Regions from separate parts of the Pedobacter sp. A2324 genome, predicted to be linked through region 2. Evidence: riboswitches for the same ligand, from Rfam matches in the RefSeq annotation. Region 2 holds a riboswitch; each other region holds the start of a gene.
What was found. Region 2 has a riboswitch for cobalamin ahead of metE (5-methyltetrahydropteroyltriglutamate--homocysteine S-methyltransferase). Riboswitches for the same ligand answer to the same signal wherever they lie in the genome.
Positions count from the first base shown of each region.

Region 1 (3,170 bases), on a different contig from region 2:
ATGTACCTACAGCTACCGGCAATGCTACACCGGCAGTATCAAGATTTTGATCAATCGCTATCAGACGCGAGCCGGTAGATCCCCATACTTTGCCATTTGGAGTCTGGGCAAATCCCCGTGTAATATTTGAATAACTTTTAGCAAGTGAGTAATTACCCGCGGATACAATTTTGGCGCCGTTAGATTGTAAAAGATAAACATAATCGCCCCTTTTCCACATGTCGCCGGTATTCACTGCACCAACCGCAGATAATTTGTTCTGGATCGCCAGGGTGTTCAGATCAATCTGGTAAACGCCATCGTTCGCACTCACCAAACCCCTTGTGCCCTCTACCTTAATGATGCCTCTCCAGTTACTGGATTCCTGTACATATCTGGCCTCCTCCTTTAAAGTGTATTCGTTTACCTTCACAATAGGCCCGTTCACTTTACACAGTAAGTAAATGCTGCCATTAATTACCGATGCAAACTGAAGGGTAGAAGTTTTAGCCGTGTTAGACAATATCTTTCCAGGATTTTCTTTTTCATAAGCGCGGATGGAAAGGGTATCATCGCCATAGCGGTAAAAACTTACCGCACCCGAATTCTGAGCATAAGAGCCCTCGCCAATGACAAAAAAACCATTTTCATATTTACGTGCAGCGGTATCTGTAACTGGTTCCTCTACGGTATCCTTTTTGCATGAGTAAAGCACCGAGCTGATCAATACAGCACCAATTAATAGTTTTTTAGTTTTGAAATGTTTCATTTGTATATTATTTTATTTTAAAAGCTTCAGATCTGCGGCACCTCCAAATTCGGTTGAGATTTCACCAATGTACCTCGACCGCTCATTGTTGAGATCCGGATAGAAAGGGTTTCCATTATTGTTCTGTGCCGTATACACCTTCACAAAATCGATTGTACTTAAGGCGATTTTTCTCCCCGCAGCATCTGCCGCCCAGTCAATATCAAATGTATTGTAACCCCGGCCAAATTGTTCCTGCAAGGCGAGGTATTCGTTCGAACCATTATCGGTATAACCATATGCCAATGGTTTATTGCTGAGTATAGCCCCAGCCACCAGCGTATTTTTCACCAGGGTTCCGCTAAAGGAGATGGTATTGCCCGTTGCCCAGGACGGGAAATAATCCTGGCTGTGGAACTGGTTTCTCAATACCAGCCCCTCCTTACCCTGGTTATCTGTCCACCGGATATCATCACTCAGTGTAGCAGGCTTGTGGTAGGTAATGGTATAACCTTTAATTGTTGTAGAGGCATTATACTCACTCCCCGCAAGCTCATACCAGGTGTCATCAGGTAAACCGTTTTTATTTTCATCCTTCATCACACAAACAATTCCAGGCTCAGAGAATTCCATACCCGAAGCAATCAAGGGATTGCCATAAATTCCCAGATCGGCACCTGAACCATTTTCAACCGGATGATCAAAACCAAAAACAATAAAACCACCGTAAGCCCCAAGTGAAACCAGGCCGTTGCCCGCGCTACCGATCAGAATATCTGTTTTAACCAGGTCGTTGGTAAACTGTCCGGGAGCCTGCTTGAATTCGTAAATCTTATTGATGTAGGGAGATGAATGAACAACCGGATTCTCTTCCTCCTTTACCTCGCTCACCTCTTTTTTACAGGAAATCAGCAACATAGTGGATAGAATCAAAATTCCGGGAAAGTTGATTTTCATAGTAAAAGTATTTACGGCAGCTGAAAAATACACACGCATAAAGCAGGGTATAATTCAACATGCTCAACCTCATCGGCAAAAGCAGCGACAAAACCTGGTTAAAAAATGATTATTAAACTTAAAGTCTCATTGTTAGTCCCAATCCCCGAGGACTACAAATCATAATGCAATTAGGCAGGTCTCCTGACTTACGTCCGATTTTCTGCCTTCCCATCATGCTTTGAAACACGAAAGTGGCGAGAATAGAAAATCGTTATGACGCTTACAGTTGCGGGACAGTTACGGAGTTTCACCGTATTCCCTTTTAATCCCGAACAAAGCCGGGAACCAAAAGCGTGGCAAAGGTAAAATTTAATCTTTAATACACAAACGTGAAATGCGCCGGAATATCTCCTGTAATAACAGACCATTTCTTCTTACCATTGGCATCGAAACAATAAAGTGTACCCTGGGTAATATAATCCTTCGCATCGCTTACGTAAACATCCTTGGTATGGGGATCAACAATGATCCCGTAAGGAATTTTTATCTGCGAATCGGTTCCATCGGTAATAAATTTTTTACTCATAACCGTTTCATCCTTAACGTTAATCATCGAATAGCTGATGGTGTTTTTTTGTTGAATGTAACTCCATTCAGTCGCAAAGATGTAAGCGGTATCTTCATCAATCCACAGGTTACTGGCCGCAATTTCAAAAGTTTTTTTAACATGATCAGTACGGGTATCAATCACAAACAATCTGGAGGGGATGTTATAATAGTCTCCTCTAGATGTCACATATAAATCGCCATATCGGTCGGCTTTTAACCTGCTTAAATTAATGGCCACATCAATCCTTTTGGTTTCAGTAAAGCTGGTCAGATCGATTACGGAAATGGTCCGCTCATAATTTGGCGGACTATAACCACCTGAATTGGCTATATATAGTTTTTCTCCAACAACGGCCATTTCTTCAGGCTGGCGCCCAACCTCTACTTTACGTTTGATTTCAAGTGTAGCGGTATCAATCTCCGAAATGTTACCATTCGGCGCATTCGGATCGCCTACTTTACCCAGGTAAGCACTCACATAAGCTTTGCCTTTATCGAAAGCGATGTACCTGCAGTTGGGAATGTCAATTTGCTTGATTTTCTTAGCTGTTTTAACATCCAGAATCTCCAGCTTATTAGAAACATTAACCACAACATAAAGCTTCGATCCATACACCCCAATATCATTCCCCACATCTCCCAAGCCTTTAACAACCTCAGGATTAGCTTGTCCGTAAATATTCCGACGGTAAATGCCAGTGCGCAAATCAACATAATCAAGCGATGCCTTATTCATGTTCATATTGCCTTCGTTCAGTACATACATACCCTTTACCACACTCAGCGGATTTGCAGGGAAAGCAGTTTGATTCTGCTCCGGGATTACGCCCGGGTCTTTCCTGCACGCCCCCAGCAGCGCAATAAAAAGGAGACTTACAAGTAAAGGTATTTTGTT
Region 1 covers NZ_JCASSK010000001.1:1,198,631-1,201,800, reverse strand. Annotated here, with positions in the region: gene AC570I_RS04945 (DUF5074 domain-containing protein) at 1-748, opposite strand, end outside; gene AC570I_RS04940 (PKD domain-containing protein) at 761-1,684, opposite strand; cobalamin riboswitch at 1,841-2,031, opposite strand; gene AC570I_RS04935 (YncE family protein) at 2,043-3,170, opposite strand, start outside.
Region 1: it holds a riboswitch for cobalamin, as region 2 does, so the genes downstream of both, AC570I_RS04940 (PKD domain-containing protein) here and metE (5-methyltetrahydropteroyltriglutamate--homocysteine S-methyltransferase) in region 2, are expected to answer to the same signal.

Region 2 (3,170 bases):
AGCTGCGGCGGTTTTCAATTGCTAACTGGTTGGCTTTGAGCAAATCAGCATTTCCTTCAGCAATTTGACGGATTTCACTCACCTCAGTTAATTTTTGGCGTGCAAAAGCCATCCAGTTTTTTATTTCCGGATCAATAGCAGTTTCAAGTTCAAGATCAATCGGACTATGAAGCAATGAACAGGATGGGGCAATCATTACTCGGTCTTCGCCCAACAATGCTACTGCCTTAGCAACAAGAGAAAGCGACTTTTCATAGTTATTCTTCCAAACGTTACGCCCGTCTACTACCCCTAAGGAAAGTTGTAATTTTTCAGGAATCAGTGCCAGCACATCGTCCAGCTGGTCAGGAGCCCTCACAAGATCGATGTGCAAGGCTGATATTGGAAGGTTTACGGCCAATGCTGTATTATCCAACAGTGCCTCAAAATAAGTAGCGACTAGTAATTTTACCCCGCTTACCCTATTAGCAATAGCCCGGTATGCATACTCAAAAGCCTCTTTGTCTTTTTTTGAAAGATCGAGCGCCAGGCAGGGCTCATCCAACTGAATCCATTCTGCTCCCTGTTGTTTCAGACGGTTGATTATTTCAATGTAAACCGAAACCAGCTTTTTAATCAAGTCAATCCGTTCAAAACCCGTTTCTTTTTCTTTACCCAACAGCAGATAGCTCACCGGCCCCAGCAATACTGGCTTTGCTTTCTCTGCTAATTGCTGCTTTGCGCTGTTGTATTCACAGAATATATTTTCATTAAATATCCGAAATTCCTGATCTGCAGTAAATTCAGGCACAATGTAATGATAATTGGTATCCAGCCATTTGGTCATTTCCATTGCCGTGATATCCAAACCATCTTTTTGATAACCACGGGCCATGGCGAAATAGAGATCAATTTCATTGTTGCCCTTCACCTGCGAGAGTACAGGCGAGTAACGTTGCGGGATTACACCCAGCAAAAAACTCGTATCCAATACCTGATCATAAAAACTGAAATCATTGCATGGGATAAGGTCAATACCGGCATCTACCTGGGTTTGCCAGTTCTCTTCCTTAATGATACGTGCAACCTTATTGAGTTCCTTAAGGTCTATTTTACCTGCCCAGTATTGCTCGCAGGCTTTTTTCAATTGTCGTTGGATCCCTATCCGCGGGTATCCCAGATTTTGTGTTAACATATTTCAACTTTTTAAATGGTAAATAATCATTGTAAAAAGTTCGCACATCATCTCAGGATGTTTCGCGTAGAATGAAAAAAAGAAAAACACAGACGCAGGCGATAGCCCGGCTCATCCAGCAGGATTTACCATCATAAGTACTCATCTGACTTTAAGCTTCAATCGCGAAAGCATCGTCAATTCGAAACAGGCAGGTATCCTGACTTGTAACAGTTTCTATCATCCTTCCCGCCAAATGAGCAGTGGACATCCCTGGATAAAAACCTTTTTGTTACTTACAGTTGCGCGACAGTTCGTGATTTACACACGATTCCCTTTTCATTTACAGCTAAGTAAAACCTTTTTCAATTGTTGAAATATGCAAAGAACTCTAATTATTACAAATCAGCTTTAAACTGCAACAAAAATACATCTGAAGATCATTATTCTTTTAAAAATGTAAAGTTCAGTTATATTGTCTATTTTTAACTATATTTAAAGCAAATTAAACTTTTAATAAATTATATTCAACGCCATTAAAGAAAATTATTCTGATGACTGAACTTGATGAAACCGACTTGCTGTTGTTAAAGACCCTCGCAAACAATTCAAAACACACCAATAAGGAACTTGCAGAAAAGGTAAATCTATCACCTTCTCCAGTTTTCGAAAGGATTAGACGACTCGAAACCGCCGGATATATCAAAAAATATATTGCCATTCTGGATGCGGGGAAATTCAATCAGGGATTCATCGTATTCTGCAACATTAAGCTGAAGCAACACGACAAGAAAATTGGTAACCGCTTTGTAGAAGATATTATGAATATTGATGAGGTGGTGGAATGCTATAATGTCTCGGGAGACTACGACTTTATTCTAAAGGTTTATGCCAAAGACATGAAACACTATCAGGACTTTGTGTTCAATAAACTTGGTTCTGTTGAAAGTATAGGCAGCACACACAGTACTTTTGCTATGGCCGAAATTAAAAATACACACAACATTAGTTTTTAAACTTACTTATCTACTGAGTCTCAGCTTGAACTTTTAGCGATAGAAAGTTATCTAAACGAGGTAATTTCATTCGTCAATTGGCAAAAATAAAACTTGGTAACCATTATTATGATATATTAGCTTTTTATTCAGATGGGAATGTTCAGCGGAGATATTTAAACTTTGAGACTACGTCCAGATTGTATTGATATTATATTATAAAGGTAATGGTGATTATTAGTAGTTTTGAAGAATACAAGTCTTATTTAGGAATCCAAATTGGGCAATCCAAATGGCACAAAATAAACCAGCAACAAACCAACAGGTTTGCTGATGCAACGGATAATTACACAAGTGACAACGGTAAAGCTAAAGAACAAGCACCAGTTGATTCTGAATTTGTACCTGGGTATCTGACGTTATCGCTGATCCCTTATTTGTGGAAACAAATAGCAGACATCAGGGATGTTAAAATGGAGGTAAACTACGGGATAGAGAATTTCAAATTTAATCAGGAAGTCCGCGTTGATGACGAGGTAATGCTGCGCGCCAAGCTAATATCAATCTCCGATCTTCGCGGGATCACTAAAGTTGTTATTCAGGCAGATCTCGATATTAAAGGATCAACAGTAACTGCTTACACAGGTAACGTGGTTTTCTTATATCATTTTAATTAGGTCTGATACGCTAAGATGCGGAACATCTCACGAATCATCGCTTGTGATAGTTTCTGCTTAACCTGGTGCTGCATCAGGTATTCATCAGAAAAATTCTCACCTAATTCATCCATAATAAAGGCATATCTGGCCTTTAATTCGATAAGATCAATCTGTATGGATAAAGATAGCTCCTGCATAGTACAAAGCTATAAAACCCGTTTATCAATCGGAAGAAATTAATCAGATGTTAATAAAAATACATTAACTACTCAACATACAGATTTAAGCTGATGTGAGCTTTTCAAGTTACGGCATAAGCCCTACTGCTGAAAAACCTTAGCTTTCATATTCTTGCCAGGATAG
Region 2 covers NZ_JCASSK010000007.1:301,050-304,219, reverse strand. Annotated here, with positions in the region: gene metE (5-methyltetrahydropteroyltriglutamate--homocysteine S-methyltransferase) at 1-1,174, opposite strand, end outside; cobalamin riboswitch at 1,347-1,532, opposite strand; gene AC570I_RS20550 (Lrp/AsnC family transcriptional regulator) at 1,708-2,169, shown strand; gene AC570I_RS20545 (hotdog family protein) at 2,376-2,825, shown strand; gene AC570I_RS20540 (hypothetical protein) at 2,822-3,004, opposite strand.

Region 3 (3,170 bases), on a different contig from region 2:
CCATAATCACCGCAGATACTTTCTAAAAAGTTTTGAGCAATAACAGGAATATCGTCAGTACGTTCAGTTAAATGAGGAACATGAATGTTGATTACGTTCAGGCGGTGATATAAATCCATCCGGAAATTCCCGTCTTCGATTTCTTTTAACAAATCTTTATTTGTTGCAGCCAATACCCGCACATTCACATCAATTTCTTTTTCTCCACCTACACGTGAGATTTTGTGCTCCTGTAATGCACGAAGAACTTTAGCCTGGGCTGAGAGACTCATATCACCGATCTCATCCAGAAATAAGGTTCCACCATTAGCCAGTTCAAATTTACCTATACGTTGCTTTACAGCTGATGTAAATGACCCTTTTTCGTGGCCAAATAATTCACTTTCGATCAACTCTGAGGGGATGGCAGCACAATTAACCTCGATCAGAGGACTATCTGCGCGGTTAGATTTTTCATGTAACCAACGGGCAACTAATTCCTTACCACTTCCATTCGCACCGGTAATTAAAACACGAGCTTCGGTAGGAGCAACACGTTCGATGGTTTCTTTTATTTTAGAAATACTATCCGATTCGCCCAGGATTTCTCGGGTTTTACTGGCTTTACGCTTTAAAACTTTCGTTTCCGTTACCAATGTTCCACGATCCAAGCCGTTGCGTACGGTGATTAAAAGTCGATTTAAATCAGGTGGTTTGGAAATAAAATCAAAGGCACCTTTCTTACTGGCTTCGACAGCAGTTTCAACAGTACCATGGCCAGAGATCATGATAAATGGGAGGTCAGGTTTGATGACCTGTGCCTGTTCAAGCACTTCCATGCCGTCCATTTTATTCATTTTAATATCACAAAGGACAAGGTCGTAATTACCTTTTTTGATCATTTCAAGTCCATCGATACCATTATCAATATCGTCGACGTCGTAATTTTCGTACTCCAGAATTTCGCGCAAGGTGCTTCTTATAGCCCGCTCATCATCAATAATTAATAGTTTGGCCATTTGGTAATTGTTTGTTCAATTGATATGCGAATATATTACTTTTAAATTAATGTATAGTTTTTTATACAATGATTTAGGCTATAAACGGGAATCAGGCGAAAAGGTTTTGTTAAATTTTTCATATGGGCAAGTACCGCTGTGGAATGATTGGAGCTTTCGCCACATTCATTTTACATATCCCTTTATTTTACTACTTTTGCGACGCTTTTGGTTTCCGGCTATACAACCGGAATTAAAAGGGAATACAGTGTAATTCTGTAACTGTCCCGCAGCTGTAAGCTTCATAACGGGTTTTCATTCATTTCGCCACTGTTTCAGTTTTGAAGCGGGAAGGCCGGAAAGCCGGGAGTAAGTCAGAAGACCTGCCTTTAGCGTATAATTTCATAGCTTTCGGGGATTGAAGCTAGGATTGAGGTACCAACTTTTGAAGTATTTTCATTTCCTTTTCGAATCTGTTGGCTGTGGGCAAAACTCACAATCAAATGAACAAACAAACAGTATTAGTTGCTGCCGGTCTAGGGCTTGCACAGCTAACGTTTAGCCAGCTGGCTAAAGCACAAAACCAAGACAGCGTCCAGTTGAAAGACGTTGTCATCAGTGCTACAAAAAATGACCAGAAACAATCGCAAACCGGTAAAGTGGTCACCATCATCAGTAGGGAAGTGTTAGACAGAAGCAATGGAAAATCACTACCTGAGCTGATCAGCGAGCAGGCGGGGATAATAGTTGCCGGATCAAGCAGTAATCCAGGCCTTAATAAATCTGTTTTCTTCAGGGGAGCAGGCAGTGCTTATGCCGTGGTTTTAATAGATGGCATTGTACAGAACGATCCTTCGGGAAATGGCGGTGCTTTCGACTTAAGGCTTTTATCAATTGATCAAATAGACCATATTGAGATTTTACGTGGCGGGCAGTCAACCATTTATGGATCGGATGCCGTAGCCGGTGTAATTAACATTATTACTAAAAAAGGTGGGCCAAAAGGAAACACCATTTACGGTGTGGCCAGTGCTGGCAGCTATGAAACCTACAAAGGAACCATTGGTTTAAACGGTGGAGTGGAGGGATTTTCTTATAACATCAATTATACCCATGCTAAAACTAATGGCATCTCTGAAGCTGCAAATCCAGCCGGTAACACTACTACGTTCGACAAGGACGGGTTTAAGACTGACGCATTGAATGCCAATTTTGGAATCAAGCTGGATAATCACTTTTCGATTAACCCTTTTGTAAGATATTATTATGGAAACTATAGTTTCGATGGTGGTGCTTTTGCTGATGCCAACAATTACTCGATATTGAAGAATTTCGCGGCCGGAACAAATGCAAGGTATGAATTTGCAACCGGAAAAGTTACTTTGAACTACAGCTATGAAGGAACCAGAAACGATGCACACAGTCAGTATCCTAGTATTACTGAAGGCCGGGTTTCGTTACTTGATTTATTTTACAACCAAAAGCTAGGAAATAAACTAGACCTCCTGGTGGGTATTGATAACCGTGTGATGAAGCTTTCTTCTGCTAATAACAAACCTGAAACCAATATTTTTGCTGCTTATGGTTCATTGTTTTTACATGATCTTAGTATTTTTAATTTAGAAGTTGGCGGACGGTACAATAAGCACGAGCAATATGGCGAAAACTATACTTATTCGATAACACCAAGTATCAACATTATAAAGGAGATTAAATTGTTTGGAACGGTTTCAACGGCATTTAAAATACCAACTTTAAACATGCTTTTCGGACAATTCGGAGCGAATCTGGCTCTGAAACCAGAAAAATCGCAAAATTATGAAGCCGGTGTTAACTTCAGTTTTGCCGATGACAAATTCAGTTTACGTGCGGCGGCTTACAAACGCGATTTAACCGATGCAATTATTTATGCTTTCCCGAATGGATACATTAATCAGATCAACCAGAAAACAAAAGGGTTTGAATTAGAACCGGCTGTAAAGCTAGGTAAATTCAATATCAATGGTTATTACGCATACGTTGAAGGGAATGAATTTAACTTCGTTGATAATGCGATTGCTGATTATCTTTTTCGCAGACCAAAACATACCTTTGGTTTAACGGCAGGTGTACAAGCTACAAATGACCTTTTTATAAGTGCAAATTACCGATATTTTGGTACGCGTAGCGATGGAAATTTCACAACCTACACTG
Region 3 covers NZ_JCASSK010000006.1:130,868-134,037, reverse strand. Annotated here, with positions in the region: gene AC570I_RS17800 (sigma-54-dependent transcriptional regulator) at 1-998, opposite strand, end outside; cobalamin riboswitch at 1,190-1,382, shown strand; gene AC570I_RS17795 (TonB-dependent receptor plug domain-containing protein) at 1,481-3,170, shown strand, end outside.
Region 3: it holds a riboswitch for cobalamin, as region 2 does, so the genes downstream of both, AC570I_RS17795 (TonB-dependent receptor plug domain-containing protein) here and metE (5-methyltetrahydropteroyltriglutamate--homocysteine S-methyltransferase) in region 2, are expected to answer to the same signal.

Region 4 (3,170 bases), on a different contig from region 2:
GGTTGCCATCAGTGTCGGACTAAACTCCTGTTTATCTCCGGCGCTGTTATACGCCTTCACCCGGTCGAAAACAAATGTACCCAGTAGCGATGCCTGAAAACTAAAATCATTCAGCTTGAGTTCTGAAGCCAATGAAGCGAGCACCGTGTGCCTGGTGGGATATGGAAAACGATACAGGTTTGCATCCAAACCATTCCACTGATAATCGGCAGATAAAGAAACACCCCATCCTGGTGAAATGAAATACCGGCTGGCACCTGATAAATAGATCTCCTGCTGTCTGAATCTATTATCCTGGAATCCATCGAGCGTTACAAAATCAGGATCCAGATAACGAAGATAATCGTTGGCATACTTCGCATTGAACATCCAGGCATAACGCTTGTTTTCATTGCTTTGAAAATGTCCCTGAATAAAAAAATTTCTGTCCCACTGCCGCTGATGGTAATCGAACCTGTTCGCTACAATTGCTCCCGGTAGTCCCCTTTCAGATGAATAAGCATAAACCTTTGCCGACCAGCTTGAACTATCCTTTAACACCCCGGCAAACCCAAGCTCTGCCCTCAAAGCATTAATATCCGTGTTATTACGGAGGGCAGTGGTATCATAAACACCATTCGTATATCGAAACCGGTATTCACCGTTAGCCTTTACCCACTCGCTGCTCAACGAAAGTGCAGTATGGTTTGTTACTTTCTGATCGTATAAAACCGAAGGATTGATAAGGCCGAAGGATCCTCCTTTCATACTCAATCTCAGCTTACTCATTTCATCACCGGCAAACTGCGGTTGCCGGCTGTGCATGTAAATCGAACTTGCCGATGAGAAGGACTTTGCAGGCTGAAAGATTTCACTTCTTTGCCCGCTATACAACGATACTTCTTCCATGTTATCCAAAGAAAACCTACCCAGATCTACCTGCCCATTCTGAGCATTCCCCATTTGAACGCCATCGTAAAAAACAGTGGTATGGTTACTCCCCATGCTCCGTACGTTCACGGTTTTCAACCCACCAACGCCCCCGTAATCTTTCAGTTGAATCCCGCTGAAATAACGCAGGGCATCTGCAACAGAGAAACTATTTAATCGCTGCAGCGCCTCACCCCCCATTACCTGGGCCGGACTGGCAGAACTATTGAAAGTACCTGTTTTTTTACCCTGTACCCTGACTTCTCTTAGATGGTTGACATTTGCTGAATCTGCTTGCTGCGCGGAGAGATGGTTGCAAAGCAGGCTAAGGGCCGTAATTAGACAGCATTTCAGGAAAACAGAAAGCGGCATATCAGCTTTATTTCGCCGTAAATTACACGCCGGTTCCGTTATCATTTGAGTAATCGGGCTCGTAACGATAGGACTTTAAAATATAATTGAATAACAGATTATGTATCTAAACCCCAATTCCCGAGGGTGTAAATAACCAGTGCCAGTGGCAGGTCTTCTGACTTATCTCCCGGTATTTCCAGCCTTCCCGTGCTCAAAAAAAGCACAGTGGCAAACTGAATGGAAATCCGTTATGGAGCTTACAGCTGCGGGACAGTTCCGGATTTACACCGGATTCCCTTTTAATCCAAAACATCAGTTAAGGAACCAAAAGCAGGGCAAAGGTAAAAATATCTGGCTGTTTCCTATACAAAAGTCAGCTTTTTGAGTAAAAAAAAACGCAGCCTGGTTAGGGCTGCGTTTTCAAAAGAAAGCAATTAGTCTTTATGCTAATTTAACGTTTACCGCGTTAATACCTTTTTTACCGTCTTTTACTTCGAATGTTACTGAATCATTCTCTTTGATCTGATCCTTTAAGCCTGTAACATGAACGAAGATTTCATTCTTACTTTCATCGTCAACGATGAAACCAAAGCCTTTCGACTCATTGAAAAATTTTACTGTACCTGATGCCATAATAATGTTTTAATGTTTACTTTATAGGTTTGATTAGGATTGCAAGATATAAATTACTCAGATTTTTTAAAAGAAAAAAATTAATGATTTTTTTGTGAATATTTCTCAAAACCACTTTGGGGAATAATTCGTATATGATAGCTATTAGTCTAATGATGTCGGATATCTTAATAAATCATATGCAAAAATCTACTTTCCTTGATCCTTTGTTCAATTTTTTTGAGAATCTTCACCCAGTCCCAGATAATTTAAAGCTGGATTACCTCCTGCAATGCAGTGTAATTGAAATCAAAAAAAACAAGTTTATTATCTCGCCAATCGACCAAAATGAATCGTTATTCTTCATCATTTCTGGCTGCGTGCGCGGATTTGTAAAAGACCGCAGTAAAGACATCACCACCCGCTTTGCCTTTGAAGGGGAACTTATTGGCGCCATCCGTCATACCGATGGCATTGAAATTCATTCTAAAGAATACCTGCAGGCTTTGGAAGACTGCACATTAATCCGCATTCCCTATAGCGTTATCGAGCTGGCCTACAACAAATATCCTGAAGCACACATCGTTGGCCGAAAAATATTCTCCTTACACTATTATATGGCATCTGAACGTGCTATACTGGCCAGAATACCAATGGCCGCCGACAGATATGAAACCTTCTTACAATCCGGTGCCAGCCAGATGGATCGCGTACCTTTGCGATGCTTGGCCAGTTACCTGGGCATGAGAATGGAGACACTTAGCCGCATCCGTGCAGCAGAACAGGTGAAATAGAACTATAAAGCCTATCTTAGATATTATCTGTTCACAAAGATAATCTTAATGCTTTGCGTCAGCTGGAGCGTTCGTTGTTGAGTCAGCGAATATCGGCGTGGTATCTTTTACGGTACTATCTAATTTCGAGGTATCAGGATATTGATAAGTGCTGTCGGCATTTTCCTGATCAGCTTTCTTTCCGGTGCAAGAAGATAAAAACAGAACTGTGGCGGCAAATGATGTAAAAAGAATATTTTTCATGGTATCAATTTATATCTAAAATCACCGGGAGGGCAATTTTGTTTTAAAATTCTGAATATACATACGAAATTGTAATTTTTCACGACATATTTTACACCTCCAAGGTGTATAATTCCAATAAACCAAATCGTGTAGCAGGCTGTTTACGCTATATAAACGATAAATTTCGTTTAGCTAATGCCATAATTAGTGAGTTGTACATGATGTGCTTTTTTTAATGTAATCTTTTTACGATTTTTGAACTTCACTGAAATGAAT
Region 4 covers NZ_JCASSK010000001.1:1,194,721-1,197,890, reverse strand. Annotated here, with positions in the region: gene AC570I_RS04930 (TonB-dependent receptor plug domain-containing protein) at 1-1,281, opposite strand, end outside; cobalamin riboswitch at 1,412-1,607, opposite strand; gene AC570I_RS04925 (cold-shock protein) at 1,705-1,896, opposite strand; gene AC570I_RS04920 (Crp/Fnr family transcriptional regulator) at 2,076-2,669, shown strand; gene AC570I_RS04915 (hypothetical protein) at 2,715-2,912, opposite strand; gene AC570I_RS04910 (Crp/Fnr family transcriptional regulator) at 3,165-3,170, shown strand, end outside.
Region 4: it holds a riboswitch for cobalamin, as region 2 does, so the genes downstream of both, AC570I_RS04930 (TonB-dependent receptor plug domain-containing protein) here and metE (5-methyltetrahydropteroyltriglutamate--homocysteine S-methyltransferase) in region 2, are expected to answer to the same signal.